Regions from separate parts of the Leptolyngbya sp. AN02str genome, predicted to be linked through region 1. Evidence: riboswitches for the same ligand, from Rfam matches in the RefSeq annotation. Region 1 holds a riboswitch; each other region holds the start of a gene.
What was found. A riboswitch is a leader RNA that binds a small molecule or an ion and turns the genes downstream of it on or off. The one in region 1 is predicted to bind cobalamin.
Positions count from the first base shown of each region.

Region 1 (10,217 bases):
TTAATCCGATAAATCTCATACTGCTGCACCAGAGATTGTAAGCGGCTAACCAACTCTGCTGGGTCAAATGTTTGGTCTAAAATGACATGAATTGAAGTAATGTCTTCATCATGTTCATGATCTTCTTCCGTATCATGATGGCTAGGGCGAGAGTCGAGATTGTCTTCAACAGCGGCATTAAATCCCAGTAAAAGATCAGGACTAATTTCTCCTTGTTTGCAGGGCACAATTTTTACCCCGGTTGGAAGTTCTTTTTGTAACCACTGCTGAATGCGATGTTGAGTTGCCAAATCAACGCGATCGACCTTGGTTAACAACACCATATCGGCACAGGCTAATTGATCTTCAAACAGTTCTTCAATCGGAGTTTCATGCTCCAGGGTGTCATCGGCTTGCCGTTGGGCTTCCAGGGCATCCAGATTACCCACAAATTGACCATTCGCAAGGGCTTCACAATCTACAACGGTCACAACGCCATCAACAGTTGCCCCGGTGCGAATTTCGGGCCAGCGAAAGGCTTGTACTAGCGGTTTAGGCAAGGCTAATCCAGAGGTTTCGATGAGAATACAGTCGAGGCGATCGCGTCTTTTTAACAACTCCTGCATGGTTGGCAAAAATTCTTCCTGCACAGTGCAACACAAACAGCCATTTGCCAGTTCCAGGATATTTGCATTGGGATCTTCATCATCATCACAAACCCGACATGATTTCAACAACTCACCATCAATGCCGACTTCACCAAACTCATTCACCAGCACGGCAATGCGACGACCCTGATTGTTCTGCAATAAATGACGCACGAGGGTTGTTTTTCCGGCTCCTAAAAAGCCTGTGACGACGGTTACAGGAATTTTGTGCATGATTGACTCCTAAATGATTTTAAGGTTGGTGCGGCAATGGCGGTAGAACTGCGTGGATGTTCTGTTTGATGGTCGCAGGACGGTCTTTGTAGGGAACTTTGCCATCTGAAGCATTGACATATTGATGGCTAAATTCCAACAGATCTGGGACTGAATCAGTCGGGGAGAGTTGACTCAGGATAAAGGTGACTTTGTTAGGAGCCATAAAAGCGGCGGTACAGGCATGACTACAGGCTCCCATACAGCGAACAGGTTGAAGCCGGATGCAAGCTTCGCTACTGGTTTCCAACCCCTCTTTGAGGCGATCGCAGAGGGCTTGTCCTTCACTCAAACCTGCCTGCCTTGCTTCAGTCTGGGAGAAGCGGCAGAGAATACAAACAAGTAAGGTCGCTTGGGACATGGGGTTAATCCATCTGATTGCATTAGTATTTAGCGTTTCTGGCGAAAAACGGCTTGAAATCTAACGAAAACAACATTCTGAAAACAATCCATCCTTCGAATTAAGCCAGTTTTAGGAAGTGAATTGGATGGCGATACGACTTGGTGTTTCACAAATGGACGAATCGACATAGGAATTCTTCCGGCACGATGCAGGTAATACTTGAGCATAATCATCCACTCTTTAAAGGTAGAATTCGGTCAGTCTAGGGGGTTGACCTGTGGTAAAGCACGGTTTCTGCTGGCAATGCACAAACGGCTGGTTGAAACTCCTCCCAGGTTTTACATACTTGTTCGTAACATTGGGGTGGCGTGATCGGTAGATTTTTCAGGTAAAAGAACGTCACTTGGTTAAACGATTCCATTAGGAAGACCAATCCAGTTGTTGGATTGTAAGAATCCACCGCTTCCAGAATGTGGGCATTCATGAAGTGATGGCGCAGAATCACCGTATCAGGAGCCGCTAACCAGGCGTTCAGAAAGGCAGCCAGGCGCGATCGCCGGACGAAATAGGTTTTGAATGCTTCTCCAGTAATCCCCACACCAGGAGAATTAGTGCTGCAAATAATCGCACCCCGTTCACCGCCTAAGTAACCTACCCAGGCGTTATAGCCGATCGCCAACAAATTTGTAGCAATAAACTCTTGCTGCCAGTCCATCATATCGGGCGCTTCATTCATAAGTGACTCCTTTGGGGATTAAGTCAATTTGAAACTCTGCCCAACGGTGTTGCACCTGCACATAACACTCGGCAGGAGAAATCTTGAGGTTTTCTAGCAGGTTGATGTCAACTGCACCATTACCAATAACCAGAAGCGTGATCGTTCGTTTCGGATCATAGGTAGAAATTGCCTTCAGCAGTGCCTTGACTGCTTCTGGTTGCAGTTCCAATGCTTGCAGATACGCTTCTACTTGCGCTTGCGGAATGAATACCTGATGAAAGGTTACGGTATTTACCTCCCAATCAATACAGGAAGAAATAGTATCGACAACAGTGCATACCACTATTCCTCTACCTGTATTCAGATAACCGTTCCAGGCAGTGTATCCGATCGGCAAAAGGTTTTCCCGAATGAATGGGTTTTGCCAGTAGCCGCAATAGCCTTGCCATACTTCATTCGTTGGTCGCATGGGTTTCCTCCCGAATAATTTTTGCGGCTTCTACCATGTTTTTCAGCGATGGAATCACTTCCTCCCATCGCCGTGTTTTTAATCCGCAATCAGGGTTGACCCAAATCTGTTCGATCGGTAGATTGGCAATCCCAGTTTTTAGCTGTTGAACCATCAACTCAGTACTAGGAACCGCTGGACTATGGACATCGTAAACGTCGTTACCGACTTGATGTTGGTAGCCTGCATCCGTAATTTCAAATAGGGTCTCATTGTTGCTGCGGCTATTCTCGATCGACAACACATCCGCATCCAACCGCTCAATGTGCTGAATAATGTCGCCAAACTCCGAGTAGCACATGTGGGTGTGAATTTGAGTTTCGGGCTTGGCAACTCCTGCCGCCAAACGGAACGCATCGACCGCCCAAGACAGATACTCATTCCAGCGTTCTGGCTTCAGGGGTAATCCCTCCCTCAGAGCGGGTTCATCAATTTGCACCATCTTCGCCCCAGCCGTTTCTAAATCTGCCACTTCTTCCCGCAGTGCCAAAGCAATCTGCATTGCCTGTTCACTGCGAGGAATATCCGTGCGGGTAAACGACCAGTTGATCATTGTCACGGGTCCAGTCAGCATCCCCTTCATAATTTTATCGGTGAGAGATTGCGCCACCTTGAACTCTCGAATAGTCATAGGTTGGGTTCGGACAACATCTCCGTAAATAATCGGTGGACGCACACAGCGACTGCCATAGCTTTGCACCCAACCGTGTTCGGTAAAGGCAAATCCAGAGAGCTGTTGTCCAAAGAATTCCACCATGTCAGTGCGTTCAAACTCGCCATGCACCAATACATCTAGCCCAGCTTCCTCTTGAATTTGAATGCACTTGGCAATCTCTGCATCGATCGCCGCTTCGTATTCGGCTTGAGTGATTTCACCCCGTTTTAGCTTCACTCGTAGTTGCCGTCCTCTGAGGTTTGTGGAAATGAGCCAATGGTTGTTGTCGGAAAGGGCGGCAGCGTTGACTGGAGTTTTTTGCGTTGCTCATAGGGCATAGCGCGCTCCAAATGATTGACAGTCAGGTTGCGGAGCCGATCTTGTACTGCTGAATTTACAGGGCTGAACTGCTCAAAGGTTTGCCAGTGGGTTTGCACGACTGCTAATCGCTCGCTCGGAGCATTACCATCAAGCGTCTGTGCCAAGATCACCACTTCATCCAGCTTTTGTTCCGCGAAACTCAATACATTTCGCAAGGGTTCCGGCAGTTTTGTCTCTCGCGTCGCATCATAGGGAACAAATTGCAGGGATGATGAGGGATGCAATCGAATATTTGGCGTAATGCCGTGAATAGTTTCTAGTGTTGATAGCACTGATTCGGGAAGAATTTTCCAGATGTTTCTTGCATCTACAATACCTACACCTAACTGTTTATCGGATGGGAAACCGTGTTGTTTCAACAAGTCTAAATTGCATCCACGGGTAAAGTCTAAACTAATGCCAGCAATAGGTAATTGCATCACCCAGGGATACGTGGTTCCCAGATCGTCAAAATAGGTGACGAGATGAACGGATACACCGATTTGAGCAAGCTGGGTGCAGGTGATAGTAATTGCCTCTTTCAGATCCGCTGCACTGCTGGTGACGAGAATCGGTTCATGCACCTGCACCTCGGTGACGCCTAGCGATTTCAGTTGAGTCAGCAATTCACAGTAAAGCGGCAGCAATTTGCTCAAATGGTTTGTGAAATCACCTTCCAGACGGCCCAGTTTCAGAAGCGTGACCGGACTGAGGAGAATGGGAACGGCTCGTTCACCCAGAAGAGTTTGCGATCGCTGCACCGTTGCCAAAAAATCTGCAAAGTTTGCCTCTGGTTGTGCATCAGCCGCAATCTCAGGTACCAAATAGTGATAGTTGGTATCAAACCATTTGGTCATTTCCATCGCTGGAATGCCATCTTTGCCGCGTGCCATTGCAAAATATTGATCGAGTCCCGACAGATGACGAAAGCGATCGGGGATGAGGCCGAACCAAACTGCCCAATCCAGCACATGATCATAAAGCGTCGTGTCACCGATACCGATGCGATCGATGCCTGCTTTGAGTTGCGCCTTCCAGTTCGCAAATTCAACCTCTTGCACTGTTTGCAGCAAAGCTTCTGCATCAAATTTATTGCTCCAAAAGGCTTCTAATGCTTTTTTAACTTCACGGTTTTTACCAATGCGGGGATACCCCAGCGTTGCAGTTTGAATGGTCATTGTTGTAACGTCCTAAACTCTGTAAATAAACGTGTGAGAACAGCTGCCTCCCAATTGGGAAGCAGGCCATAGGCAGACAAAATGAGGATGGCTGACTTAAATCGATCGCAAAATTAGCAGCTACCTTCACTCAGGTAGCACTTCTGCATATCAGCCGTTCGTTTAACTCAGATAGTCAACTCAGAACGCTACAACTTTAAAATCCCGACAAAATACCAATCACAAAAGCTTGAAGTTTTCATCATCCGTACCTCGCAGATGTTTGTGTAACGGGTTTACCAATCGGCGGGCATTCTGACTCAGAGAGTTGCGCCTCTCCTTACAGCTGCGGGACAGCGGCAGATTTACACTGCACTTTCCCCCTTGCGTCTGATGGCTGCTCCCCATCAGAACCGACTTGACCCCAACGATAGCACAGTTGTAGCGCAGTGCAGCAGCTTCACCCTGCATTTCTTCGCAGCTAAAATGCTGAACAACTTCAAAATATAGCGCCTTTCTAAAATTACTTGCGCTATCTGTAGAGTAAAGATGATCCGATTTGATTTTTTTGTTTTATGCTGAGTCGAACATCAAGCGTCATCTTTGTACGGGTGCGCTTTTCTCTGATTCAGCTTTTCAAGAATTTCTTATTTCTGAATATCTACAGGATTAGGTTCGATCGCATTCAGCAGTGGCACAGCCGATCGAATCTCTGGATAGACGATCGCATTTGTGCGATTCCACAGAGCAGATCCGTCAAAGGCGGAATCGCCAACTTTGTAACCTGCTTCAAGGCTTTTCTCCTGCCAGTCTTCTAATTCAACTAAAGACAGCGTGTTGCTTGCTCAGTGATCGAGATTCATAGTTTTCGGCACAGGCCCGCTATCCATTTAACCTCTGTCTTTTGAAGGATAGAAATTAGACCTAAGTAAAGATGCTCATTCATTAGGGGTCTCTTAATCTAAATCGAGTACCAAAATTGTGATCAAACAATAGAGGAGACAATGATGGCAGATGAAGCATTGAAAAATGATATTCCAGAGATTGATCCGACAGAAGTCGAAGATGCCAGAGTTGCGATCGCAGATAGGGATCGATCCTTCCTGGAGAAAGTGATGGTTGATGGAGGATTTTCTGACCCCTACGATGCCAGAGACTTCACCGAAGTTGTCTTTCGAGTCATGCGCGATTTGATGACTACAGAGGCAGCTGATCGCGTTGCGGATGAGTTGCATGAAGAGGCAATGCCTACCAAAGAAAAGGCGCTTCAGATGGAAGTGACCGACCTGTGGAAAGATACCAATCCGCTAGTTGGATTTTTGAGTCGGGTGCGTCCACCTTGGCAAGGCCCAGGCATTTTCAAGATTGATTCCGATCGCTTTTTCTTCCGGGTTGCAAACGAAGGTGGGCTTAAGCGAAACCCTGAGAATAAAGATGCTGAGCGCAAGCAGGCGGTGAAAGCAGTGTTTTCGGCAACTAAGCGGGAATTGTCAGAAGAGCGCATTCAGGAAATCGCTACCTGGCTACCGGACGGTGGGGTGCGAGAACTCTGGGAGCAAGCCTAGCTATAGATCGTGCAGAGAAAGTATTCGTACTCATAACGTTTAGGATTACGATACTGAATCCTGATTGTAGTCTGGTTATTTTACAAAGAGCAATTGTTTTACACGTTTGATCCAGTCGACGCACAAGCTGCAGGAATGCTTGTGCGTCGATATTATCTGGGGATTGTGGCCGCAATCAGTTTGACCGTCGTTGCCAATTTACAAACGTGGGCGTTCTGTTGATGATTGTGCTGCCTGTTGCCCTAGAATGACCGCTTACTTGCTGGTAAAGGAACTCCATCAAATGATCCTCTTGAGTGCAGGCATGGGTGCATTAGCGGGTATTGTCGGTATGTACTTGAGTTATTCCCTGGATATTCCGTCAGGGTCTGCGGTCGTGCTGGTTGCTTTCGGACTATTTCTTCTAGCGTTTCTATTCAGCCCATCTCAAGGGCTATTAACCCAATCCCGATTCAAAGCGCAAATTGCAGGTTTGATGCAAGGGAGCGAGAAGTAATCCTATCCCAGTCACAGGTTTGGACATTTCGACTTAAATGCGATCGCCTCGCACTCAAGATCTTGCCTTACCCCACACCCGCTTTGGCGGTTTGTGGCCAACCGTCTTCACTCCATTGACAAAGAGCGAGTCACTTGCCAGTTCCTTTGCCATCATCGGAATCAACCGTTTCAGATTGGTACTGTAATTGCTTTGCCAAAATTCTGACAGCTTTGCCCTGGCCACTTCATTTACTAACACTGTTTTATCCGGCATGATCAGCACCATTGCCACATGCCCGGAGTTTTCTGTCACTACAAACACGAAGTCATCGCGGTCGGCTTTTAGACCGTCGTAACAGTAATCAATATGCTCCTCTAACTCGTATTCATAGAGAGAATATTCCATTTTGCCCTCTTCCAGCAGCGCTTTACGGAGGAGGGCTTCTATCTTTTTGCTCATAAGTTGCCTTTCTCGCTATGCATCAAGTCCATAAATTCTACCAGTCCTACTCCTTTACCCTTCCAAACCCTTCAGAGTCCAGTGACCGCTTGCTCGATAAAAGCTACCAACAACAATCCCCCTCCAAATTGCCAAAGATCCTGTATTATGAGAATGATTATCATTTTTATAGGTAGCTTGCTGCTAGAACAGTATGTCGCCCGTCTCCCAACCCTTGCCTGCTTCCCTTGAGCGGATTGTCCAGCGGTTCCAACAGATTTTGGAACCGAAGCGGCGCTATGAATATCTACTCTGGTTTGCCAAACGTCTGCCGCCATTTCCCGATGAGCAAAAGGTGGCAGAACATAAAGTTCCTGGTTGTGTTTCTCAAGTGTATGTGACTGCCAGTTTGCAGCAGGGCAAGGTGATCTTTCAGGGAGATTCCGACTCTCAACTAACTAAGGGATTAGTAGGGCTATTGGTTGAAGGATTGAACGGGTTGGCCCCCGCAGAAATTATCCAGTTAACACCCGATTTCATTCAGCAAACCGGGCTGGATATCAGCCTGACTCCGTCTCGTGCCAATGGTTTTTACAACATCTTTCAAGCCATGCAACGGAAAGCGCTGGTCTATCATCTGGCTGCGACTTACTTGCAAACTTAAGGAGTCATTATGTCCAATTTAGTGATGCAAGTTTGTCCAGAATCAGTGAGCGTTCCTCAGCGCATCATACCCGTTACCATCATCACAGGCTTTTTAGGCAGCGGCAAAACAACGCTACTCAACCATATCCTGAACAATCGCCACGGGTTAAAGATTGCCGTGATTGTGAATGAGTTTGGCGACATTGATATTGATTCACAACTGTTAGTTTCCGTGGATAAAAACATGGTGCAACTGGGCAATGGCTGTATTTGCTGCACCATTAATCAAAGCTTGGTTGATACCGTGTATGAAATGGTCGATCGCCATAACTCAGTTGACTACATTGTGGTTGAAACGACTGGCATTGCTGACCCCTTGCCGATCATGTTGAGCTTTGTCAGTACAGAGTTGCGGGATGTCACGCGGCTAGATTCAGTGCTGACAGTTGTGGATGCTGAATCATTTACCTCCACGCATTACGAGAGTGAAGCCGCACTCAACCAGCTCATCTTTGGGGACATTATTCTGTTGAATAAGACCGATCTGGTTTCTCCTCAAGTTGTGGATGAGGTGGAAAATTACATCCGCTCGATCAGACCAGGCGCTCGAATTATCTCAACTCAATATGGGGAAGTGCCACTGACACTAATCTTAGATATTGGATTTAATGATGCCAGCACCTACCTCAACTCATCCCAGCCGACTCATGAGCATCATGACCATAGACATTCTCCCCATCTAGAAAATGATGGGTTTGTAGCGGTGTCATTTGAAAGCGAATCGCTTCCAGAGCAACTGTGCCAGCGCCCCTTCGACTTACTCAGATTTCAAAATTTCCTGGATCATCTATCTCCTGATGTTTACCGCGCCAAGGGAATTGTCTGATTTCAGGGCAACCAACTACGCCATGTTTTGCAACTGAGTGGTAAACGATGCGACATAAAAAGCGTTCATGCAACTTCTCTGAAAGAGAATCGATCGCAGTCGCCTAAGCATAATCAGCTAGTGTTTATCGGGCGAAACTTAAATGCTGAATTAATCAAAGCACAGTTGATTGAATGCATTGCGATTTAATTTGAGGAATTGGATATGACCAACACAACAACTCTTCCCACTCCCAGCACCCTGGATATTCCCAAACGAGGAATGCCTGTCACAATTATCACGGGATTTCTCGGCAGTGGTAAAACCACATTACTCAACCACATTTTGAACAATCGCCAGGATCTAAAAGTTGCGATCTTGGTGAATGAGTTTGGTGATATTAACATCGACAGTCAGTTACTCGTGTCGATGGATGAAGACATGGTGGAACTGAGTAATGGCTGTATTTGCTGCACCATCAATGATGGCTTGGTGGATGCAGTGTATAACGTGCTGGAGCGGGACGATCAGGTCGATTACATGGTGATAGAAACCACAGGTGTTGCCGATCCACTGCCGATTATTTTGACCTTTCTGGGTACAGAATTACGTGACCTGACCCGGCTAGATTCGATCGTCACCGTTGTCGATTCTGAGGCATTTACGCCGGATCATTTCGATAGCGAAGCGGCATTCAAGCAGATTGCCTATGGAGATGTCACGATCTTGAATAAGACTGATTTGGCAGATCCAGACCAAATCCAGAACCTGGAAGCCTATATTCATACAGTCAAAGAAGGGGCCAGAATCCTGCACAGTCAGCATGGAAAAGTACCACTGCCACTGCTTTTAGATGTGGGCTATAACAACCCAGAAGCCTATGCCAATTTAGTGCAGGAAGAGATTGAACAAACCCAGCAGGATCACTCACACAAAGCGCATCATCATGACCATGATCACCACGCTCATGATGACCATCACGATCACACCCATCACCCTCATGAGCACCATCATCACCATTCCGATCATCTGGATAATGATGGTTTTGTGTCGATCGCCTTTGAGAGCGATCGCCCCTTCAATATAAAAAAGTTTGAACTATTCTTACAAGAACAATTGCCCAAAGATGTCTTCCGGGCAAAAGGCATTCTCTGGTTTGCGGAAAGTGATCTCCGCAATGTCTTCCAACTGAGTGGTCCTCGCTTTGACCTGCAAGGAGAGGCATGGCGAACACCGCCAAAAACCCAAATGGTTTTGATCGGGCGCAACCTGAATGCAGACGAACTGCGACAACAGTTAACCGCTTGCATTGCCTGATCCAAAGACTTTCAGCAGTACAGTTGTCTGCTGGAGGGAGGGGTATTGCGTGCCTTACCCCTCATCCTTACGACTGATGTTCTTAACCTAATTCCACGCATGACACTATCCTTTTCCCCTGATGATATCCGTAAGCAATCGGTGATTACTGAATCAAAGCCAGTCGTTTCTGAAGCAGAGATGCAGCAAGCGGTTCGCACATTGCTATTAGGCATGGGTGAAGACCCCGATCGCGAAGGACTGCGCGACACGCCCAAACGAGTGGTTAA
Region 1 covers NZ_JBNXVR010000061.1:482-10,698, forward strand. Annotated here, with positions in the region: gene cobW (cobalamin biosynthesis protein CobW) at 1-860, opposite strand, end outside; gene ACQ4M4_RS26840 (DUF1636 domain-containing protein) at 880-1,260, opposite strand; gene ACQ4M4_RS26845 (hypothetical protein) at 1,505-1,978, opposite strand; gene ACQ4M4_RS26850 (hypothetical protein) at 1,971-2,429, opposite strand; gene metE (5-methyltetrahydropteroyltriglutamate--homocysteine S-methyltransferase) at 2,413-3,360, opposite strand; gene ACQ4M4_RS26860 (hypothetical protein) at 3,357-4,661, opposite strand; cobalamin riboswitch at 4,929-5,073, opposite strand; gene ACQ4M4_RS26865 (DUF2267 domain-containing protein) at 5,645-6,205, shown strand; gene ACQ4M4_RS26870 (metal ABC transporter permease) at 6,269-6,427, shown strand; gene ACQ4M4_RS26875 (metal ABC transporter permease) at 6,453-6,701, shown strand; gene ACQ4M4_RS26880 (hypothetical protein) at 6,756-7,142, opposite strand; gene ACQ4M4_RS26885 (SufE family protein) at 7,336-7,785, shown strand; gene ACQ4M4_RS26890 (CobW family GTP-binding protein) at 7,795-8,652, shown strand; partial or broken gene ACQ4M4_RS26895 (GTP-binding protein) at 8,668-8,841, shown strand; gene ACQ4M4_RS26900 (CobW family GTP-binding protein) at 8,857-9,948, shown strand; gene folE (GTP cyclohydrolase I FolE) at 10,048-10,217, shown strand, end outside.

Region 2 (10,217 bases), on a different contig from region 1:
GAGCCGCGTTGCTTCGGCTGTTGCAGTTGTGCCTCAGCTCAGACTGGACGGCAGGATGGAGCTATGGCCCTCGCCTAGTGGCCGATACAATGCCCATTTTGGGGTTGCTGGTTCCCTACACGGTGCAGTTTGGGGTGGAGCATTGGTTTCGGTTTAACCGTCGTACACAGCGATCGCTCTCGGTTGGGTTGAGTGTCCTGATAGTGCTGTCGGTGTTTCCGCAGCTCGTTGGCGCATTTGGGGCCAACAATTGGAATGGGATTCCCGTTTACGATGCGGCGCGGGTGTGGCAATGGCGCGATACCCAAGTGGGTCGCCATGCGCGGCGTGTGTACTACGAAATGACGCAAGCCATTCCCAACAAGCCGCTATATGTACAGGCGTTTGGTGGGGTTGTACTGTCGCTGCGTCAAGCCAATGGCCTGCCCTTCTACCAAAACCGAATTGTTGCGTCGCCCAACGAGCGTTTGCCACTGCGGGCTAGAGTGTACAACATTGGAGAAATTGGCTGGTTTGGCTATGAAACCGGACTGGACTGGGGTTTGGCGATCGCCAAAGGCGAGTTCTTCCTTCCCGACCAGCCTGGAGTTCCGGTTGAAAACCCACAATACCTGTATGTATCGGGCAACCATGCCCCTGGCGAAACTGCCGAAGCCATCGGCACCATCCACGTTCCCCAAGAACCCGGCACCTATCGGCTCCGCTTCATTATGGTCGTCAACGAAGCCACCGAATTTTCCAGACGGGCTATTCCTTTTAATCTAGATGTTGTGGTTCAGCCAATTCCAGTTGAATAAACTGGGCGATCGCAAAACCCTAGTAAGCTACAGTGCTGCCACGACACTGGCGCTCTGTCGGTCACCTCTAGGCCAAAATTTTGGTCAGGTGTTGGGCGATCGCACTTGATAAACGGGGTTTGGATTTTGTATGAATTAGTTCTAATGAAGGAATTGCTTCGAGGCTAAATCCCAAAATGAAGAATGTAATTGCTCTAGGCGATCGTTAATATTCGTTTATTCTTTATTGAGCACTTGGTGTAAGCATTCTATCCAGTCATGCCACACTGCTGGGTCAGCTGTTCCACCACCCTCTAAAATTATTAACTGTCCTAGTAAAACTGCTACATCATCAGATTTGGTGCGTTCGTAGAATTGCTCTAGGAATAACACCATTGCTTCAAAAGCTTGATCCTCCGTAAGATTCCTCATAGAAAGCTCCTCATCCTGTCTTGATTGCTTAATCTGAAAAGGAGGTCATCCACACCGCATCCTAATAGATTGGCGATCGCCCTCATGGATTGAGTACGATTGCACTTGACTTTCATAACAATTGCTACTTAGGCAATCGTAACTTTAATTTAAAGGTTTATTAACTAAATAACTAGAACAAGGAATCTTATTCTGTAGATACTTGTCCCCACACAGTTGCTTTGCAAAGGCCGCTCCATGTCGTCCATAAATCATTTGTAGCTGTGCTTCTGCCCACTTCAATACTTCTAGACGCTCTGCAACATTCAGTCTTTCAGCAATAACCTGCAAAGCTCTAAGAGTCATTCCTTTCCAGATTGCTTGGCTAAGTAATGTTGCCTCAAGACACTTGTCTAGCCTTTCATAGGGTATTTGCTCGCAAGGAGGAGGGGGTGCAGCATCCTTCATAGTTTGTCTAATTTGTAATACTGCGCCAAACTCTACTAAATTTTGAATTTCTGGCAGGAAAGGCACTAATACTAAAGGTGGATGTACCTGGCAAAGATTCCTCTCTGAAGACTCAGAAGGAAATGCACGATTCAATGCTGATCTCCACCTCTTCATGGCTAGGGTAGATTCTTGGCAGAAGAAATGAAATCGTACCCACTTTTCTAGATCAATTGAAACCCTTTGATCAGCAAGGCTCGCTAGGCTATGAAATGCTTCTACTATTGTTTGCCTTACGCAGTTGCCATACTCACCATCTATTAACTGACCATCTCTCACATAATCTGCACTTCTAGGATGGATAATCCTTGTATCAATTGAAGTATAAATTGATCTCCACACTTCAGGATGTTCTAGTAGAAACTCTGGCAGAAGTGTAAACGGCAGAAATGGCTTCGCCCAATCTAGTGTTGGTAGAGAGAGCGCCTGAAGCCACTCCGTACCTGCCATGTCATTCCACTCAGAATCAAATTCCATAGGTTTTTCTCTCTTCCATGCAAAATGAGTAAACATTAATTATTTTGATTCACATTTTTTAGTTAGGAAAGGCTCATGAAAAACAAGAGTATTACTATAGTGAAGTGTTAAACCAGTGCGATCGCTGGTCAGCTAGAGTTTGCTTCTGATAACCGCTGAAAGCTGCCTAGAGGCGATCGCGTTTTTATGGAGGAATAACTTTTCTTCTCATCTTCCTAAAATTCTCAAATCGCACTGGCTGAAGAACTTTGACTTGATAATACGATCACAAATAGCCCTGGCAAATTCAAATTCCTTTAATTCTGATATTTTTCTTGAATTCGAGAATCTGCCGGTTGTTTGAGACACTAATGATAATTCACCCTGAAAATTTATAAATTCTTTCTCAGTTACGTAAAAGAGCGCACTTCCTCCTAATTCTGGAGAATTTAAAGGGATTAATTCTTCTTGTCCTGTTAAAAAATCATTCGGTGTTACAGTGTAAAAAGATGCTGCTACAGCAGCTATCCGAGCTTCAACTTGACTGAGTATGTTTTTAGTAATAGAGATGGTGGAAATCGACTCGGATGTTACTTGTTTAATTTCAGGTACAAAAGCTATTTCAATATGATGATTCAGAATAACTTCATAAATTCCTTTAAAAAAATGAGCACGCTTTTCATCTTCTTCCCACGGTCTATACTGAACGTTTACAGGAAAGTCATATCTTGGTATTGGCTTCATATTACTGTACTCAGTTTTGCGTAGACGGGGTACAACGGTCCGGCTGATCATCGATACCTACGGCCTGTTTCAATTAGATATGCGCACAATTTTTCCCGAATGGATTCCGTTGTAACAACGAGCAGGGCGAGATATCTCGAAGTTGATTCCCAAACGTTTTTTATAATCCATTTTCAGCTTTTCCTGCTGAATTGGCTGCACTGTGAACTGTGTTTATCCAAACAAACAAGCCAAAAAATGAGCTCTGGAAGCAGAGCTCAATTACGAATTTCGAACTACGAATTACGAATTCCCCTAGGATTCTGGTGTGCAGGCGTCACTCAAACACACAATTAAAACCGACTGAATGGTTGCATCGTCCCGATATTGCTGGGTTTCGTTGTATTCCTCGGTGGCTCCACTGTAGATTCCAGCCGGATTAGCACTGCCATTTCCAGTGGCAAAGGCAATACCTGGAGACGGTTGCCGTTCAAACCGAGCATATTCCCGAGCTTCGTTGGCCAAGCTGTAGGAGAGGGTGGCTTTGCCATAGGCGGCTTCGGCTTCGGCCAGGGTAGAGCCTACCCCAATCCCCTCTGGAGTTTTGTAAGCAGAATTGTCGGTAAATAAGCCCTGAATGGTGTCGGTGTCGGAAAACGTTTCGCCTGCCAGGTACAGGACGTGAAATTGCACTTCGCCATTTTGCCGAACGGCGATCGCATCAAAATCCACAATAAAGGGCGAGGTCACAACAAATTCGGCATCGGGTAGCGCCTGTTTGAGTTCGCCCAAGGTCATGCCCAGCTGTGCCGCGCCAATGCCATCGGCAGAGAGTTGAGGTGGAGCGGGAGTGGGCGCTTCTGCTACTGGGCTGGGCGACTCGGTAGATGGCTCGGTGGGGGTGGCAGTGGCTGAGGCTACCGGTTCGGGATTGTCGCTGCCGCCGTTAGCGGGCGGAGTTGTGTTGCAGCCAACGGTAAGCAGCAGAGTGCCTAGCACCAGACTGACGTGAATAGGAGCGATCGCACGTTTGAACACCATACTTTTCCTAATACCTGACAGAGTGGTGGTTGCAAAACAACCTCCAAAGCTTAGACGAAAACAACCAGAGTGGGTGCCAATTAGTGGAAATTTTGCGCCATTTTTCACTTCCCGGCTTGCAGGCAGCATTACAGAACCGATAGCGGATTGAGCCATGCTTTGAGCGTATGCCGCAGTTGGTTGAGGTCGCGGGTGGCCTCTTGCCGCACAAACTGACCGATCGCATCAAACGGAGAAAAGTTGCTTCCAGCCTGCCATTTAATGTCTTGCCCTAGCGGAGTCAGGTGGTTGCCTTTCAAAATTTGCACCGTGGTCAGTTCGGGGAACCGAGGCATCAACACATCGTGCAGCGGTCTCGTTTGGTCAATATCATCGTTGGTGAACTTAACCAGCAGGTTGCGCTTCACAGTGTACTGTTCGCCAATTAGCCGAAAGGTTTCTTCCGGCGACGGGGTAAACTCCACATCCATACGGGCCAAATCGGGCGCTAGCTGAAGAAACTGCGACGTGAACTGCGAAAACTGCGAACCAAACTGATACACCTGCTCGGCAAAGGGAATGGCCCGTCGCGCCGAGTAGTTATTAAACGAGATGAGAATATTACCAGCCCGCTCTTGCTGAAATTGGCTGCCAATCAGCAAATGCAGCTTGCTGCCCATGCTGTGGCCAATGCCATACACCGGAATGTATTCCTGCCGAAACACGCGATGCTCTAAATAATCGTAGGCGCGGTTGAAGGAGCGCAACACGTCGCGGGCGATCGCGCGATGGTCTAGCGTGTTCACAAAGGGGGTGGCAACGACGGCATATCCCTCGTCTGCCAGAGATTCCAGCAGGGTGCGATAGGTCAATTGCGGCGCGGTTGCCACAAACGCCCCACCCAAGAAGTGAAGAATAGCCTCCGGTCGAGATGGAGTTAAAACCCAGTTGCCTGCAATGTCTCGCCAGTCCATAAATGCGTGCCCAGAAAGACCAAAAAAGAGACGCTGATTGCAGCCCTTACCCTAAATCCCTCTCCCAAGCTTGGGAGAGGGACATTGACTCTTGCCCCCCTTCTCCCAAAATTGGGAGAAGGGGCTGGGGGATGAGGGCCAAGATGAGGGCCAAATTGCAAAACTAGGATTGTTCCCCCGATTGCAGCGCTTCTCTTATCCTAACGAGCTTGAGGCAAAATCATCCGGCGATCGCCATTGCCAAAAATGCCGCTCCCATCGCCGAAATCACCAGTGCCGGAATACGCATGGGTTGATGCAGCTTCACCCGATGCTGCAATGCTCGACCCAACGCCAAGGCACCCAGGGCGATCGCATACTGAATCAGCGTAAAGCCCAGCAGGTAACCCCCAATGGGCGCTTGCTCCGCGCCAATAACCGTTTCGCCATAGGCATAGCCGTGAAAAACTCCGGCGATCGCACCCACAATGAGCACCAGCATTGGCGATACCTCGCGCTTTAGCAGCAGCACACCCAAAGCCAGCACTGACAGCGCCACCCAAATTTCCAGCCCAGCGACATTCACCGACGAGAGATGCAGGCCAGTTCCAGCGATCGCCGCTAGCAAAAAGCCCAACGGCACCCACCAGCCGCCCACCCGCAGCGAGGCCAACAAGCCCAGCGCCACAACAAACGCCAAGTGATCCAACCCCACAACGGGATGGCCCACTCCCGACAAAAATCCTTCAACAAACGTTTGGGGCGTCATGCCACCAAAAGGATGGTGCGCCAATGCCGGAGCCGCCAGCAAGCAGCTCGTAGCGATCGCACCCATACCCAACACACGCACATTACGCGTTGCCATAAACTCTGAACCTCGCAGATAACGTTGGCAGTTTCCTTCTCCATCGGCGAGCATCCTGGCTTAAGAAAAATCTTTTCTTTCACAGTTGCGGGACAGCGGCAGACTCACACTGCACTTTCCTCGACCGCACGGCCTCCAAGGGCTGACTTCCCCTTGAAACCAATGGAGCCACGCCATCATATCACTGCAACGTAAATCCAAGGGCATCTGTTCACCATTGTTAGCTGTTTCTTTTGAAATCTATAAACCTACTAGATGAACAGCCAAGATATGTTTCTGAGGCGGGAATACTATTTTCAACTTTGTTATTGTAAGGAACTGCTGAAGTATGGCGAATGAAATCATTTCTTACTTGGAAATGTGCCAGCGAGAGGGAACTAACCTTCAGCGTGGTATGAACTATGGCCTTGGCGGTACTCATTCAGTGATTTTGATGTCACTACGGTCTAACGCACCTTACCGGGATCGACTAGATGATGATGGGTCTGTACTTATTTATGAAGGGCACGATGAACCGAGAAGATCCCTGGCTCAAGACCCTAAAAAGCTTGATCAGCCACAATTTAGGCCAAAAGGTCGTTTAACTCAAAATGGCTACTTTCATGGAGCTGCACAATCTTATAAAAGAGGTGAGCGATTACCTGAACGAGTGCGAGTTTACGAGAAGATTCTTAGTGGTGTGTGGTCATATAACGGCGTCTTTCACTTGGTTGATTCATGGCAGGAACCAGATGAGCATCGACAAGTTTTTAAGTTTAAATTGATAGCTGTTGAGGGAGAAGAAGATTTACAGCAATCTACATCGCCCTCTGCTGAGCGGCGGAGAATAATTCCTTCGGCGGTTAAGTTGGCTGTGTGGAAACGTGATGAAGGTAAATGCGTTGTTTGCAAGGCATCTGATGAACTGCATTTTGATCATGTAATTCCATTTTCTCGAGGTGGGACTTCTGTAACAGCAGAGAATGTGCAATTGTTATGCACTCGACACAATCTTGAGAAGAGCAACAAGATTGTGTAGTTCAGTTAGTTAAGACGCCATTGCAGTAAACAGATAAAGCCCTGTCGAGCTGGGTCGAAACTGGCTGTTCAATTGAAGAAGAACATGCTTCAACTAGAAAAATAAGTTGGCATAATCTATCTTATTTCAAAACTTCTTCGAGTTTGTGCTGTTCCCAGAGTTCCTCGTAGAGGCCGGGTTGGGCAACGAGTTCGTCGTGGGTGCCAGCTTGGACGATGCGGCCTTTGTCGAGGACTAGGATGCGATCGGCGATCGCCGCTGCCGCCATTTGGTGGGTGATAAACAAAACCGTTTTGCGGCGGGTGCCTTCCTTCAGGTTTTGCAAAATTTGCGTGGCGGTTTGGTTGTCCACGCTGGAGAGCGAGTCATCCAGAATGAGGATGGGCGCATCCACCAGCAAAGCGCGGGATAAAGCGGTACGCTGCCGTTGACCACCCGATAGCGTAATGCCACGCTCTCCCACAATCGTTTTGTACTGTTGGGGAAAATTGAGAATTTCGGGGTGGATTTGGGCTTGCTTGGCGGCAATTTCCACCTCATCTTGCTCGGCTACGGGGTCGCCGTAGCGAATGTTGTTCTTAATCGTTGTGCTGAACAGGAAGCTTTCTTGCGGGACGTAGGCGATCGCCATTCTCAGGTCTCGCAGCCGAATTTGCGTAATATCGATGCCATCCAAAAATAGTTGGTTAGGGCCAATCTCCAGCAGGCGAGGAATAGCATTGGCCAACGTGGACTTACCCGAACCGATGGGGCCAACAATTGCAACCGTTTCCCCCGGCTTTACCGTAAACTCAACCTGCTCCAATGCGGGAGTTTTCGCATCGGGATAGGTAAAGTTCAGGTTGTGGGCGCTCAGCCAGCCGCGTACATCTTCCTGGGGCAATGGCATGGCATTGGGCGCATCGTGAATTTGTGGCTCTACGCTGAGAATGTACTCCACCCGATCAATACTCACCTCGCCCCTCTGATAGGCCGTAATGGTAAAACCGAGCAGCGCAGTTGGAAAGACCAATCGTTCCACATACAAGAGCAGTGCAATAAAGTCGCCAATGCTAATGCTGCCATCGGCGATCGCACCCGCACCCAACCACAGCAGCACCAGTAGGCTAATGCTCGCCAACCCACCCAACAGCGGAAACAGCATGTTTCGAGTTCGGGCCAGCGTTAGGTTAGCGCCGTACAGGTTGCGATTCAGATCTCGAAAAGCATCCCGTTCGTTCTCCTCCTGTGCATAGATTTTGATCAACGACATGCCGCTCATGTCTTCCTGAATCAAATCGCTTAGCTCAGAAGTGCGCTGCTGAACATCCAACTGCTCTTGCCGCAACCGATTGCTGAAGAGATGCACCAGCGAAAACATGACGGGATAAATGGCGATCGCCGCCAAGGTTAGCGGTGTGCTAATTCCCAACATGACTGGTAGCGTTAGCGCATAGGCAAAAATTGTGTTGGCCAAACTCAACACCGCAAAGCCCAGCAACCGTCGAATATTGTCCACATCGCTCGTCGCACGGCTAATCAGGTCTCCTGCTGTATTCGCCGAAAAATAGGATGGCTCCAGCGTTAGCAAGTGGTTAAAGATTTGCTGCTTCAGGTCGTATTCCACCATGCGACCCACACCAAACAGCCAAATGCGAGAGGCCATGCGCACCAGCCACATCACCGCCGCCAACAGCATCACCATGGATGCCACCCATACCACGCGATCGTAGCTAAAGGTTTGCTGTAGCTCGTCAATCCCCGATCGCAACAGCAGGGGAATGTACACTCCAATAAAGTTCACCACGAGCAAAGAGCCAATTCCCAACACCATCTTGAGCCAGTGCGGGCGCAAATACTCGCCTAAAATTTCAAACTTTGATCGGGCCATAGCCAATATGGGGGAGGAATGAGTGGGCAATGTTTATGATGAACACTTAGATAATCCTATCGAGGATCGAGGTCATCGGGGGGTGAATGTGCAGCAGCACAGAACGATCCACCATCCCCCACTGAGAGGAGACCCACTAGAACTGACAATTTCTAACAGATCGGGCAGATCGAGCGATCGCGCCTAGACTCCGCTCAACAGTCTCTCTAACAACCTCTCTAACGAGCAACCGTAAACGCAGAGCAGACCCGATCATCCGTCAAGCCGTCAACTCAGGGCGCAATCATCTACTGTTTCACTAAATTGGGGCGACAAGCCACCCCCGCAAGAAGTAATACACCGAGGTCAGATACTCATCAACCACGCGTGTTGTGAGCGCCAGCGCATCCACATTGGGAATGATGTCAGACACGCGGGCCAGCAATCGGCCACCGTCCTCAAGCTGAAAGGCAAATTGATCCGTTGGTTGAGGAATCGCCCGAATGCCCAAATAGGCAAACGTTGATACACTGCGGCTCAGGCTGAGAGAGGGGGTAACCAACACGATCGCATCAGTTTCTCGACGAAAGCCCTGAAACTCCAGCAATCGGCTAACGGCCACCGCACTACTGTACAAATCCGTTCCTTCGGCCTCGATCAAAATGCGATCGTTGGGGACGCCCGCTTCAGTGAGGAGCGCGCGAATGGTTTGCTCTGCCATGGCCTCGTCGTTCGTAGCGCCCATACTTGGCCCCACTCCCACCACCACAAATGGGTTGGTCACGGGCGCATACTCGGCATACAGGCGCGAGGCATACAGCAGGCGCGAGGCCAACACATTGGCAAAGCCATCCTGCGTATTGCTGACCTGGACTCGGCTACGAAACGATGGGTCGGATGGGTTAATGCCGTCGCCAGTGACCACGATCGCCCGAATTTGATTAGCAGCGATCGCATTTTGATACGCAATTGGCGCGGTTAAAGATTGTTCGGCCTGTAGCGTCAGCCAATAGGCCACAATTGGCATACTCGACAGCAGCAAAATCAGAAGAGCCGCCAACACCTGGTTTGCTGCAATTTTTTTGGTGCCATCCTTTAGGGCACTCAGCAATAAGAAAATGACCAACCCCAACGGCTTGAGCGGCAATGACAAAATGCCCCATACCGACGAAACCGTGCGGCTGGTGGGATCGACAAATGCCAACACCACAAAGGCTAAAACAATCAGGCCGCCCAACCAAGTGAGATAAACCCTGGGAATAAACCGATTGAAGACGTACCACAGGATCGCCACAATCAGTAGCCAGAGCAAAATTCGGGTTAATACTTCAAACATGACAGCATCCCTCGTGGGGTTTGCTCAGGACGGCACTACCCATTCTGGAGTAAGTCCGCACAAACGTACCAACTTCTCGGCAAAATTTGGCAAAAAAAGAGGGTGGTTGCCCACCCCCTCACATCATTCAGTTCCTAAACAGAGAAATAGAGCGATCGTGCGATCGCCATTCCACATCGTAACTAGCTTAAGCAGGCTCAACCCGAGCGTAGAAACGGCCTTGAATCCGCACATCCACAGCTTCTTTACCACCCATATCAGTATCGGAGGGCTGGATGCTCTCAAAGCTGCCCGAAATTTCGC
Region 2 covers NZ_JBNXVR010000035.1:29,952-40,168, reverse strand. Annotated here, with positions in the region: gene ACQ4M4_RS21300 (hypothetical protein) at 1-797, shown strand, start outside; gene ACQ4M4_RS21295 (hypothetical protein) at 1,014-1,208, opposite strand; gene ACQ4M4_RS21290 (hypothetical protein) at 1,353-2,171, opposite strand; gene ACQ4M4_RS21285 (hypothetical protein) at 2,379-2,894, opposite strand; gene ACQ4M4_RS21280 (hypothetical protein) at 3,189-3,914, opposite strand; gene ACQ4M4_RS21275 (DUF1350 family protein) at 4,043-4,867, opposite strand; gene ACQ4M4_RS21270 (HupE/UreJ family protein) at 5,088-5,711, opposite strand; cobalamin riboswitch at 5,740-5,890, opposite strand; gene ACQ4M4_RS21265 (HNH endonuclease) at 6,040-6,729, shown strand; gene ACQ4M4_RS21260 (ABC transporter ATP-binding protein) at 6,851-8,599, opposite strand; gene ACQ4M4_RS21255 (YdcF family protein) at 8,898-9,914, opposite strand; gene ACQ4M4_RS21250 (photosystem II manganese-stabilizing polypeptide) at 10,102-10,217, opposite strand, start outside.
Region 2: it holds a riboswitch for cobalamin, as region 1 does, so the genes downstream of both, ACQ4M4_RS21270 (HupE/UreJ family protein) here and ACQ4M4_RS26860 (hypothetical protein) in region 1, are expected to answer to the same signal.

Region 3 (10,217 bases), on a different contig from region 1:
CAAAAAGCCCCACACATGGGAGTCGTTGCTGTTGTTGCGATTGTCGCCCATGACAAAGTAGGCGTTGGCCGGTACGGTGACGGCGGGCATTTCGTAGGCGGGAGGGGCGGCAATGTAGGGTTCTGCAATGGCTTGCCCATTGACGACTACTTGGCCTTGATGCACGGCGATTGTTTGACCGGGTAGCCCTATGATGCGCTTAATAAAGGCTTGGTCTTGCCCATAGCCAATGTCTTGCAAGATGGCTGGCGGTTCAAACACGATAATGTCGCCTTGCTCGGGCGGGTGCAGCCGATAGGATACTTTTTCCACTACGAGGCGATCGCCAATGGCCAGCGTTGGCACCATGGAATCGGACGGAATGAAGCGCGGTTCAGCAATGAATGTCCGAATAAAGAGAGACAACAACAGCGCGATCGCCAAAATTTGAACATTTTCGCGCTGCGATTGCCAAAAGCTGGGTTTGGCTTCGGGGGCGGGTGTAGAAGCGGGTTTTTGAAGGTCGGTGGGTTCAGTAGCCATAGGGATGCAAAACACGTGCAAAGCCCATTCTATAGCGCGATCGCAAACGGAAGATCTGAGGTGGCAGGGTACACCCAGAAACCTGTAAGTGCGATCGCGCTCAGTAAGCCAAGCGCTGATTAGAACGCCACAAACTTTTCCATGCGGACAGAGCGAGGCGAGGCGCCCAAGCTCATCATGGCATCGTAGAGCTGGCTGGGGCGATCGCCCACGGCGCAAATTTCCACTTCAGTTTGTGCCCAATCCAGGTTTACGGTCGTTAGCAGCGCTTCCGGCGCGAGGTTGATGGCTTCGAGATAACGGAAGTTGGGCCATTGGGCTGCTAGCGATCGCCAATGATCTCGATAGGGAAGCTGATCGGCTGTTTCGGGATTGGCCTGCACCAAGACAATCGAGTGGGCAAAGCGGCACTCATGCAGCCAGTCAATTTGGCTTTTGAGCGGGGCAATGCCAGAACCCTCAGCCAGATAGAGGCGATCGCGCGTCGGCAGCTCACTTAGGGTCATTAATCCGTAGGGACCGCGCACCGGGATCGTGTCTCCAGGCTGCAAATCTTGCAAAAAGGCCGAACTCCAGCCCACCCGCGAGACACACAGCTCGATTTCGGGACAGGCGGAGGGCGACGAGGCCATGGAATAGATTTTGGTAAAGGATTTGCCATCGCGCTCAAACTTGGGCCAAACTGATTGCCCTGGCAAAAAGCCAAACGTAGCCGCGTCTAGCTGTAGCCGAATGGACTTGATCGTAGGGGTCAGCCACTCGGACGCGACAATCGTAGCGATACAGTCCATGGGCTGGCATGGACGCAAAATTTCGGATGTTTGCATAGCAGTTCAGTTTCCGTGCGACGCGGGGTTCGATGATGGGACGGCTCAAGCAGGCATTCTGACTCGGAAACGAAGTGTTTCGTTACAGCTGCGGCACAGTGCCGGACTTGCACCGGACTTTCCCTCACCTATGCCAACGAGGCGCGGCATAGGGTGCTTGGGCTGATCCCCCAAGCAGCCTGAGCGATCGCTGAGTTGGTTGCATTCGCCATAACCCCACTATCAAAAGCGGGATAGACAGAAGAAACCAACAGCGACCTAAGGGCCACATTGTAGCCCGAATTCTGTCCGTTTCATCCATGAAAGTTCCTATCGTTACGCGATCGCACTCTTGATATGGTGTAAAAGGCCCAAAAAAACACTGCCAGTAGCGTTGTGCAGCGCTGATGGCAGTGAACTGTGGGTGTGTACTGAAGGGAGTGGCTGAGAGGGCGATCGCGTGAACTGATGAGTCGCGCAGCCAGCCGGGTTGTGTTGGTTGTGAATATCCATAGCCGTGTGCCGTAGGGCAGTGTGCTATGGATGATTTATCTTGGGATAAAGCTGCGGCGATCGCGCAATCCGTCGCTTGATGCCAAATGCTTGAGGTCAAATGCTTGAGGCCAGAGCGCTTACAGAACGCCGAGGTTGGCCAAGCCCAAAATGGCACCAACGCCTAAAATATGGCCAAAGGATGTGGTGGCCAGCAGTGCGGGTAGGCTCAAACCGCCAAACAAGGCAGAAGAAGGTAATTCGGGGCCGACGGAGGGCTGTTGAATGCCAGCTTTGCCAATGGCGATCGCCAAAATGTTGCACACAATCATGACAATGGCGACTTTGGGGCTCCAAGTTAGGGTTGCGGGAATGGTCGCCAGCACAGTGGAAATAAACAAGGCAGTCTCTCCTGAAACGTGGAATCAACGTTGTTCTTTCAGTGAATTAGAACAAATAATCGCGATCGCACAAAACACTTTGCAGCAATAGTTAATGTTTGTGTAAAGTTTTGTATGCGATCGCTGTGGCCCATGCTTTCTGCCGTGGATTCTGTCTGGCGTGGGGCAATGCATCTGCACGTGGGCGATGCGAGGATATGCCATAGTAGAAAACGGCTTGCATGCAGACGGTCATTTCTCCAAGTTGGGCGGTTACTTATGAGTGCTGGGTCGGCGTTGCCTTCCGTTACCTTTCAGCAGGTTGGGTTCATTTCACCAGAGGTGTCTGCCGATGCGTGGGCGCGGCATGCCGAAGGGTCACCCTTGCGGCTGGGGGTGCTGGCGTCGGGCAGTGGCAGCAATTTTGAGGCGATCGCCCAGTGGATTGCCGATGGGAAGCTCAACGCCAAAATTCACGTGCTGGTGTACAACAAGCCCAATGCCAAAGCGAGCGATCGCGCCCAGCGCTGGAACATTCCCAGCCAATTGCTCAACCACAAAGACTTTCCCACCCGCGAGGCATTGGATGATGCGATCGTGCAGGTGATGCGTGAACACCGTGTAGATTGGATCATCATGGCCGGGTGGATGCGCATTGTGACACAGCGGTTGATTGATGCGTTTCCAGGCCATGTGCTGAATATTCATCCCAGTCTGCTGCCCAGCTTTCGGGGGGCGCAGGCGGTGGAGCAAGCACTAGCCGCCAAGGCCAAGGTAACGGGCTGCACGGTGCATCGGGTGGCGCTAGAAGTGGATAGTGGCCCCATCTTGATTCAGGCGGCGGTGCCCATTTTGCCGAATGACACGGTAGAAACGCTTCATGCCCGAATTCAGGCGATGGAGCACCAGATTTTTCCTCGGGCGATCGTGCTGGCCTCGGATACGCTGACTTCAGATGTGGTGGCTCCAGATGTGGTGGCCTTGGGTGGCGATCGCCCCATCTAGAACCGGAAATAGTGCATCACCTGCGCAGTCATTGCGGCTGATAACCCAAGCCGCTGCTGCAAATGGGCAATGTTTTGAAACCGACCGTAGGATGTGCGATTTTGCACGATCGCCCGAGCCAGGTAAATATCTACGCCGGGAATGCGGGTTAACTCCTCGACCGAAGCCATGTTGGGGTTCATGGGCTGGGCGATCGCCGCACTCGCCGGGTCGTAATAGTTGAATTGTAGGACGGGAGCCAGCCCTGCAATGCGCTGCACTGGCACACTCAACGCTGCCGCCAAATCTTCTAAACAATGGAACTGCACGCCCGATTGCACCAGAGAAACGAGCGATCGCGCTTGATGAATGGAAATGCCTGGTAGCCGCAGCCAATCATCCACACCAGCCCGGTTCACATCAATGGCCACGCCAGCCTGCGCCGCCAGCGAGATTTCGTGAGGCTGCAACCGATAGTAAGGATTTTGAAAGCGCGATCGCCCTCCCCTATCCCCAAACGATAACCAGTTTCCTAACGCCATCTCCATACCCTCCACACCCTAGCAGGCCACCACAGGGGGTTTGACAAGCTGGGAACCCCCCCAAAAACGGCGATTTATTCGGGTTTAATAGGTTTGTAACCTATCAAACCCAGCGTGGCAGAGCCCTAGCCCTAGCCCCCAAATCCTAGCCCCTCCCGACTCCCGACTCCCGACTCCCCTCTAAATCATCCGATCCAACAACTGCCGACGCTTTTGCTCAAACTCATATTCCGAAATCAAGCCATCCTGGCGCAGGCCATCTAGTTGGCGTAGGGCATCGGCAACGGCACCAACTTGGGCGGCATTCACAGGGGTGGCCTGCCCAGCTTCGGCTTGCAGCGTCGCCACATCGTTAAAGTTTTGGTCGAACGCCGCTTGCCCCTGCGACAAAAACCAGATGCCTTCTACAACGCTGGCAATTTTGGCAATGGGATTGAGCGTGCCAACGGGCGATAGCCCCAGCACCAGGTAGAGCATGCCCCATCCTGGCTGCCGTAAGTAAAACTTGTGCAATCCCGGAATGACCACGCCAGCAAAGGCCAGCGCAGCCGCTATCGTTCGATTTTTCGGCTTGGTTAGCATTGCTCAGCCTGCAAATACATCTGTTTGCCTAAATCCCCTTCATCTTATAGCAGACCTTTTGGCTGGTGAGGTATGGCTTTGGGGCATTAGCGATCCCTTCCCAGTCTATGTGCCGAAAACTGCTTGGAGCATGACAAAAGCCGCCCCTCGCACGAGAGACGGCTTTGTTGAATGGGTGAGCCAACCCAACAGAAGGTTAGCGGCGAATAGCCTACAGCTTGGTGCCGCACTCAGAGCAGAACTTGTGGTCTACAGAGTTTTGCGCGCCACAGTTGAGGCAGGTCAAGTCTGCACGGTTTTGAGGCTGAGGACGCTCGGGCAAGCCCAACATTTGAGCATTGCTCTTACCGGGAGCCACCATGGGGTAGCAGTTCTCTTCACGAGCCACCTTCACATCCAGCAGTACAGGACCATCGTGGGCCAGCATTTCGGCGATCGCATCCTGCAACTGCTCGCGTTCTGTCACGATCATGCCCTTCACGCCAAAGGCTTCGGCCAGCTTCACAAAGTCAGGCATACCGGGCTGCATATCCGAGCAAGAGTAGCGCTCTTCGTAAAAAGTTTGCTGCCACTGGCGCACCATGCCCTGCCAGGCATTGTTGACAATCACTGTTTTGACATTGATGCCGTACTGAGCCAGCGTGCCCAGCTCTTGCAGGTTCATTTGGAAGCTAGCGTCGCCGCTAATGCATACCACCTGCTCATCGGGAAGCGCGACCTTGGCACCCATAGCGGCGGGCATACCAAAGCCCATGGTGCCCAAGCCAGCGCTGGAGATCCACTTGCGCGGGCCACACTTGAGGAACTGAGCTGACCACATTTGGTGCTGGCCCACATCTGTGGTGAAGAAGGCATTGGGCGCTTGACGACCCACTTCCACAATCACTTCTTGCGGAGAGATGCGATCGCTGTATCGAGGCACGGTGAGCGGATAGTCCTGCTTCCAGCTGTCGATGCGGCGCAGCCAGTCCTGGGTCAGGCTGGGATCGGGATCGTAGCGATCTTCGGAGTCACGACGCAGCAGCTCGGCCAACACATAGCGCACGTCGCCCACAATGGGCACCTCGGGGATGCGGTTCTTGCCCACCTCGGCGGGGTCTACATCAATGTGGATGACCTTGGCGCGATTAGCAAACTCGTCTAGCTTGCCCGTCACACGGTCATCAAACCGAGCGCCGACGGCAATCAGCAGGTCGCAGTCGCTTACGGCATAGTTGGCATAGGCGGTACCGTGCATCCCCAACATGCCAACCGATAGAGGATGATGCTCGTTGAACGCACCCTTGCCCATGAGGGTGGTGGTCACAGGGATGTGGTAGCGCTCGGCCAAAGCCAAGATCTCTTTGTGGGCATCGGCGGCGATCGCACCACCTCCCACGTATAACAACGGCTGTTTGGCTTTGCGGATCAGGCGCAGAGCTTGTACCACCTGACGGGGATTGCCCTTCACCGTGGGACGGTAGCCAGGAAGGCGCACGCTGCCGGGTTCTACGGGGATATAGTCATGCTCTTCCAGCCCCACATCTTTGGGAATGTCGATGAGGACAGGACCAGGACGACCCGATCGCGCAATGTAGAATGCTTCGGCGACGATGCGGGCCGTATCGCGAGGATCGCGCACCACGTAGGAATGCTTGACGATCGGCAGCGTAATGCCATAAATATCGGTTTCTTGGAAGGCATCGCTACCAATGGCGGCACGGCTCACCTGACCCGTCACAATCACCATGGGAATGGAGTCCATCTGAGCGTTGGCAATTCCGGTGACCAGGTTCGTTGCGCCGGGGCCAGAGGTGCCAAAGCAGACGCCCACTTGCCCAGTGGCGCGGGCATAGGCATCAGCGGCGTGGGCGGCACCCTGCTCGTGGCGCACCAAAATGTGTTGCAGATCGCCTCTTTCTTCAGCCCGATATAGCTCGTCGTAGATGGGCAGAATGGCACCACCGGGATACCCAAAAATGTGCTTCACACCGTGGCGGCGCAGACTGTCAATTAGGGCGAAAGCTCCAGTTGCACGAATCGCCGAAACGGCTCTACTAGAAGGGGTAGAGGTGGATGGCTGAACAGATGATGTAGCGGGTGTCGGGGAACCAGAGAGGACGTCTTGCATAGGTTGGCTCAGGAATTGTATCTATTGATGCATTAATCCGTTGATTCCCCAGTCTAGTTCTGATGTAGCGATTCTGTCGAGGGTTGGAGATGGGGAATCTGTGAGAAATTTGTCTCAGTCGTTGGGCTGATTTTTGCGAGAAAAGATGGGATGTTGTGGGGGGCGATCGCCCTCTTGTATCCCAAGGCCCACAGGCAATAGTGCGCTAGGGATCTGGCTTTGACGCAACTGGGCGATCGCCCTGGCTAGCTATTTGAGATTGGTGAATGGAGGGTGGAAGTCCGGCAGGATTGTTATCAGATGCTAACGTAGCGCTTTGAAAATGGGGGTGGCTTGATCGGCGTTGATCCTCACGAGCTTGGTTGGCGGTCTGCATCGGCATAGTGCTGTACCAGCGTTTGGATGACTTGGGCTGCGGTGATGGGGCCTAGTTGATCCGGTGGGATAGGGAATGGCTGAGCGTGGGGAGAGGCGTGCCAATACCCGGTTGCTATTTGGGGCGATCGCCACAGCTCTAAATGCTCAACCGATGGTTCGGCGTAGAAGGCACTGTCACCTGCCCCCATCAGTGCCGAACTCCACTGGGTAAAGTGATCGTGGCTCAACCGATGAATGGGAAAATTGCCCCATAGCGGCACTCCCCAGCCATCTATGGCAATGAAGGCCGCAACTCGGCCTCCCATACTTTGCCACAGATGCGCTGCGCCCAGTGCGCCTACCACACCAGCGCTGAATCCAAGGAATAGCAATGATCCCGGCGTGTGGGCTGGTGTGCCCAGCGTGTGCTCAATATGCTGAAAGACGTGCCAACCCGAAAAGACGGGAAACGCAAACCCAGGAAAAAAACGGTCGGGCATGATGCACAAACGATGCGCCTGAAAGCAGGACTCTAACGCCGCCAAAAATTGCTGCGTAGCTTCATGGGAGTGGATTCCAGGACAGATCACAATGTGCATCGTTTCAAGATAAAATCAACCGACAGAGCCACAGGCTAACCCAAAATCTATTTAAACCCCGTGTAAAAAAAGCGTTACGACAGATTCGCTAACTCGATACATTCGCTAACACAACGATTTAGGTGAGTACCGATGAAAGATAAATTGCTGAACGGACTCAACACCCTATTAATGATCAATATTTTTGTGGTGTTGGGGGCGTTTGCCTGGTTTGCGATCGCCCTTGTTGGTCGGTCGATGGATATTCCACTTGGCTTTGATATTTGGTACAAGCTTTGGCAACCTGTGATTCAGCCTGCGTTGGGAATTCTGATGCTAGGGGCGATCGTGAGCGGTATTGCGGGTTGGGTCAACAAGAAATTGAGCGATCGCCAGTCCTTGAATTAGCACAATGAAATTAGCGCCACTGTTGGGGTGAGTCCGTGTGAGTTTGGGTCTCCAACCAAACTCACACGGACTTCGGCTTTCTGTTGAATGTGCCGTTTAACTGAAAGGTAACGTGGGCTGATTCGTCAATTTGACTATTGGCCGCCCAAGACCTCTTCTAACGCGGGCTTAACGGTTTCGTAGCGGTATGTGAAGCCGCTATCGAGGGTGCGCTTGGGGAGGACTTGTTGGCCTTCTAGCACAACGTGGGCGGCATCGCCCAACATGGCTTCTAGGGCAAAGGCGGGAACGGGCAGCCAAGACGGACGACCCATGACCTGACCCATCACCTTGGTAAACTCGGCCATTTTGACCGGGTTGGGTGCGGTGGCGTTGTACACGCCCTGCATCTGCGGGTTGGTGAGTGCTGCGATGATGAGATTGACCATGTCATCGCGGTGAATCCACGAGAACCACTGTCTGCCTGTGCCAATCGGCCCTCCTGCAAATAGCTTGAAGGGCAGCAGCATTTTTTCAACAGCACCGCCCATGCCCAGCACAATGCCCGTTCGCAAAATGACGACTCGGGTGCCGCTGTTCTTTGCCTCTTGTGCGGCAGCTTCCCAGGCTTGGCACACCTGAGCTAAGAAGTCTTCGCCGGAGGCGCTGGTCTCGTCAAAGGTGGCAGTTTCGCTAGCTCCGTAGTATCCGATTGCCGATGAGTTGACCAATACTGCGGGTTTGGGATTGGCCTTGGCGATCGCCTCCACAATCTTTTCGGTGCCAACTTTGCGGCTATCCATAATTTCTTGTTTGCGCTGGGGAGTCCATCGCTCTTCGGCAATGGGTGCGCCTGCCAAGTTCACCACGCCATCACATCCGGCGATCGCATTTTGCCACTCACCCGACTCTAGGGGAGCGTAGGCCACCACCTCTACTTGAGGAAATGCGCTGCTGGGAAACACCCGCCGACCCCGCTCAGCATCCCGGGTTAGCACGACTATTGAGTGCCCTTCTTGGCCGAGCCGCTCAACCAAGCGTGTGCCGACAAATCCTGTTGCCCCTGTGATTGCAATTTTCATTGTTATTTTTGAGATGAGGTAATGTCTGCAGAATGAAACGGAATATCAATTGAATATCAATTCATCAGTATCACAAGGAATGTGAATTCAATGTGCGATCGCATGGTGACTGGATTCCACTAAATGTGTACCCAAAGAGGTGAATCTCTAGTGTAGGGGGATGCTGATAACGGTAAGGGCGGGCGAGTGAGCGAAATGCCTATGCGTAGAAAATTGGCTTATCCTGGACTGCTCTCTCCATACTCCATCCCGTTGGCTTCGGCATAGCGATGCATAAATCGCATCAGCCGCTCCCAATGCTCCTCGCGATCGACCTCTAGCTTGCAGTCAATGCGCTGAATTTCGTCGCCTTCGTCGCCACCAAAGATGAATTGAATCGAGGATGGCTCGATGGTGATGGCTCCTTCAGAATCGGTCATTTTCAGCGCTTTGTTGAACTTTTGGGTAAAGCTGTTGAAGCGCTCGATGGCCTTGAGTTGAGAAAACGACAGCACCATGATGCGGGTTCCGGTGTTGCGATTGCGGCGCAGGCTAATTCCGGTCAGCTCTTCGGGCACCCCATCGTAAAATTCTAAGGTGGGTATAGAAGTCATGAATCGGTAACAGAAGGTATGGTCTAGTATACCGAAGTGGCGGTTATGGCACGGTGGGTTAGGGTTTGCGGGTCATGGGTTGTGTTAGATGAGGATAGGGTTATGCAGCGAATTTGGGCGATCGCACTTGCAGTTGGGCTCAGTAGTTTGTTGAGCGTGGTTGCCTGGTTGGTAACCCCAATCGTCTTTGTTCATCCATCGCTACAGATTCGAGGTGCGATCGCCATGGCCCAATCGACCATAACCCCTAGTCAAGCGCTCGATCGGCTGTTTACCCGGCCCGATCTCCAGGCCGATTGGTTTGCCAGTTCGTTTTTGCAACAGGTGCCGCTGCCGCAGATTCAGGCCATTCTTCGCAGCATAACCACCGATTTGGGAGCCTATCGCCAGATCGAGCCCACCGCCGAGGCCAATCGGTTCATGGTGCTGTTTGAGCAGGGGAGCTTGCAGGCTCAAATTTCGCTCAATGCATCGGGACAAATTGCCACACTGTTGCTGCAACCCAATGCCCTAACGCTGGAAGAGGCGATCGCTCAACTGCAAGCCCTACCCGGAACAACCAGCTTGCTGGTGCTCAAAGACGGAGTTAAGCAGGCCGCTATTAACGCCGACGAACCATTAGCCGTTGGCTCGGCCTTTAAGCTGGCGGTTTTGCGGGCACTCCAGCAGCAAATTGAGCAGGGCGATCGCACGTGGGCCGAGACCGTGCAGCTTGATCCCACCTGGAAGAGCCTGCCCAGCGGCATTTTGCAATCCTGGCCCGAAGGAGCCTCGCTCACGCTGGAAACCCTGGCCACGCTCA
Region 3 covers NZ_JBNXVR010000008.1:86,773-96,989, forward strand. Annotated here, with positions in the region: gene lepB (signal peptidase I) at 1-522, opposite strand, end outside; gene ACQ4M4_RS08300 (ferredoxin--NADP reductase) at 642-1,349, opposite strand; cobalamin riboswitch at 1,381-1,525, opposite strand; gene ACQ4M4_RS08305 (hypothetical protein) at 1,665-1,841, opposite strand; gene psaK (photosystem I reaction center subunit PsaK) at 1,961-2,221, opposite strand; gene purN (phosphoribosylglycinamide formyltransferase) at 2,480-3,205, shown strand; gene ACQ4M4_RS08320 (helix-hairpin-helix domain-containing protein) at 3,202-3,726, opposite strand; gene ACQ4M4_RS08325 (SHOCT domain-containing protein) at 3,907-4,308, opposite strand; gene ilvB (biosynthetic-type acetolactate synthase large subunit) at 4,520-6,418, opposite strand; gene ACQ4M4_RS08335 (hypothetical protein) at 6,769-7,374, opposite strand; gene ACQ4M4_RS08340 (hypothetical protein) at 7,507-7,761, shown strand; gene thyD (thylakoid membrane protein ThyD) at 7,896-8,822, opposite strand; gene psb28 (photosystem II reaction center protein Psb28) at 9,041-9,415, opposite strand; gene ACQ4M4_RS08355 (serine hydrolase) at 9,518-10,217, shown strand, end outside.
Region 3: it holds a riboswitch for cobalamin, as region 1 does, so the genes downstream of both, ACQ4M4_RS08300 (ferredoxin--NADP reductase) here and ACQ4M4_RS26860 (hypothetical protein) in region 1, are expected to answer to the same signal.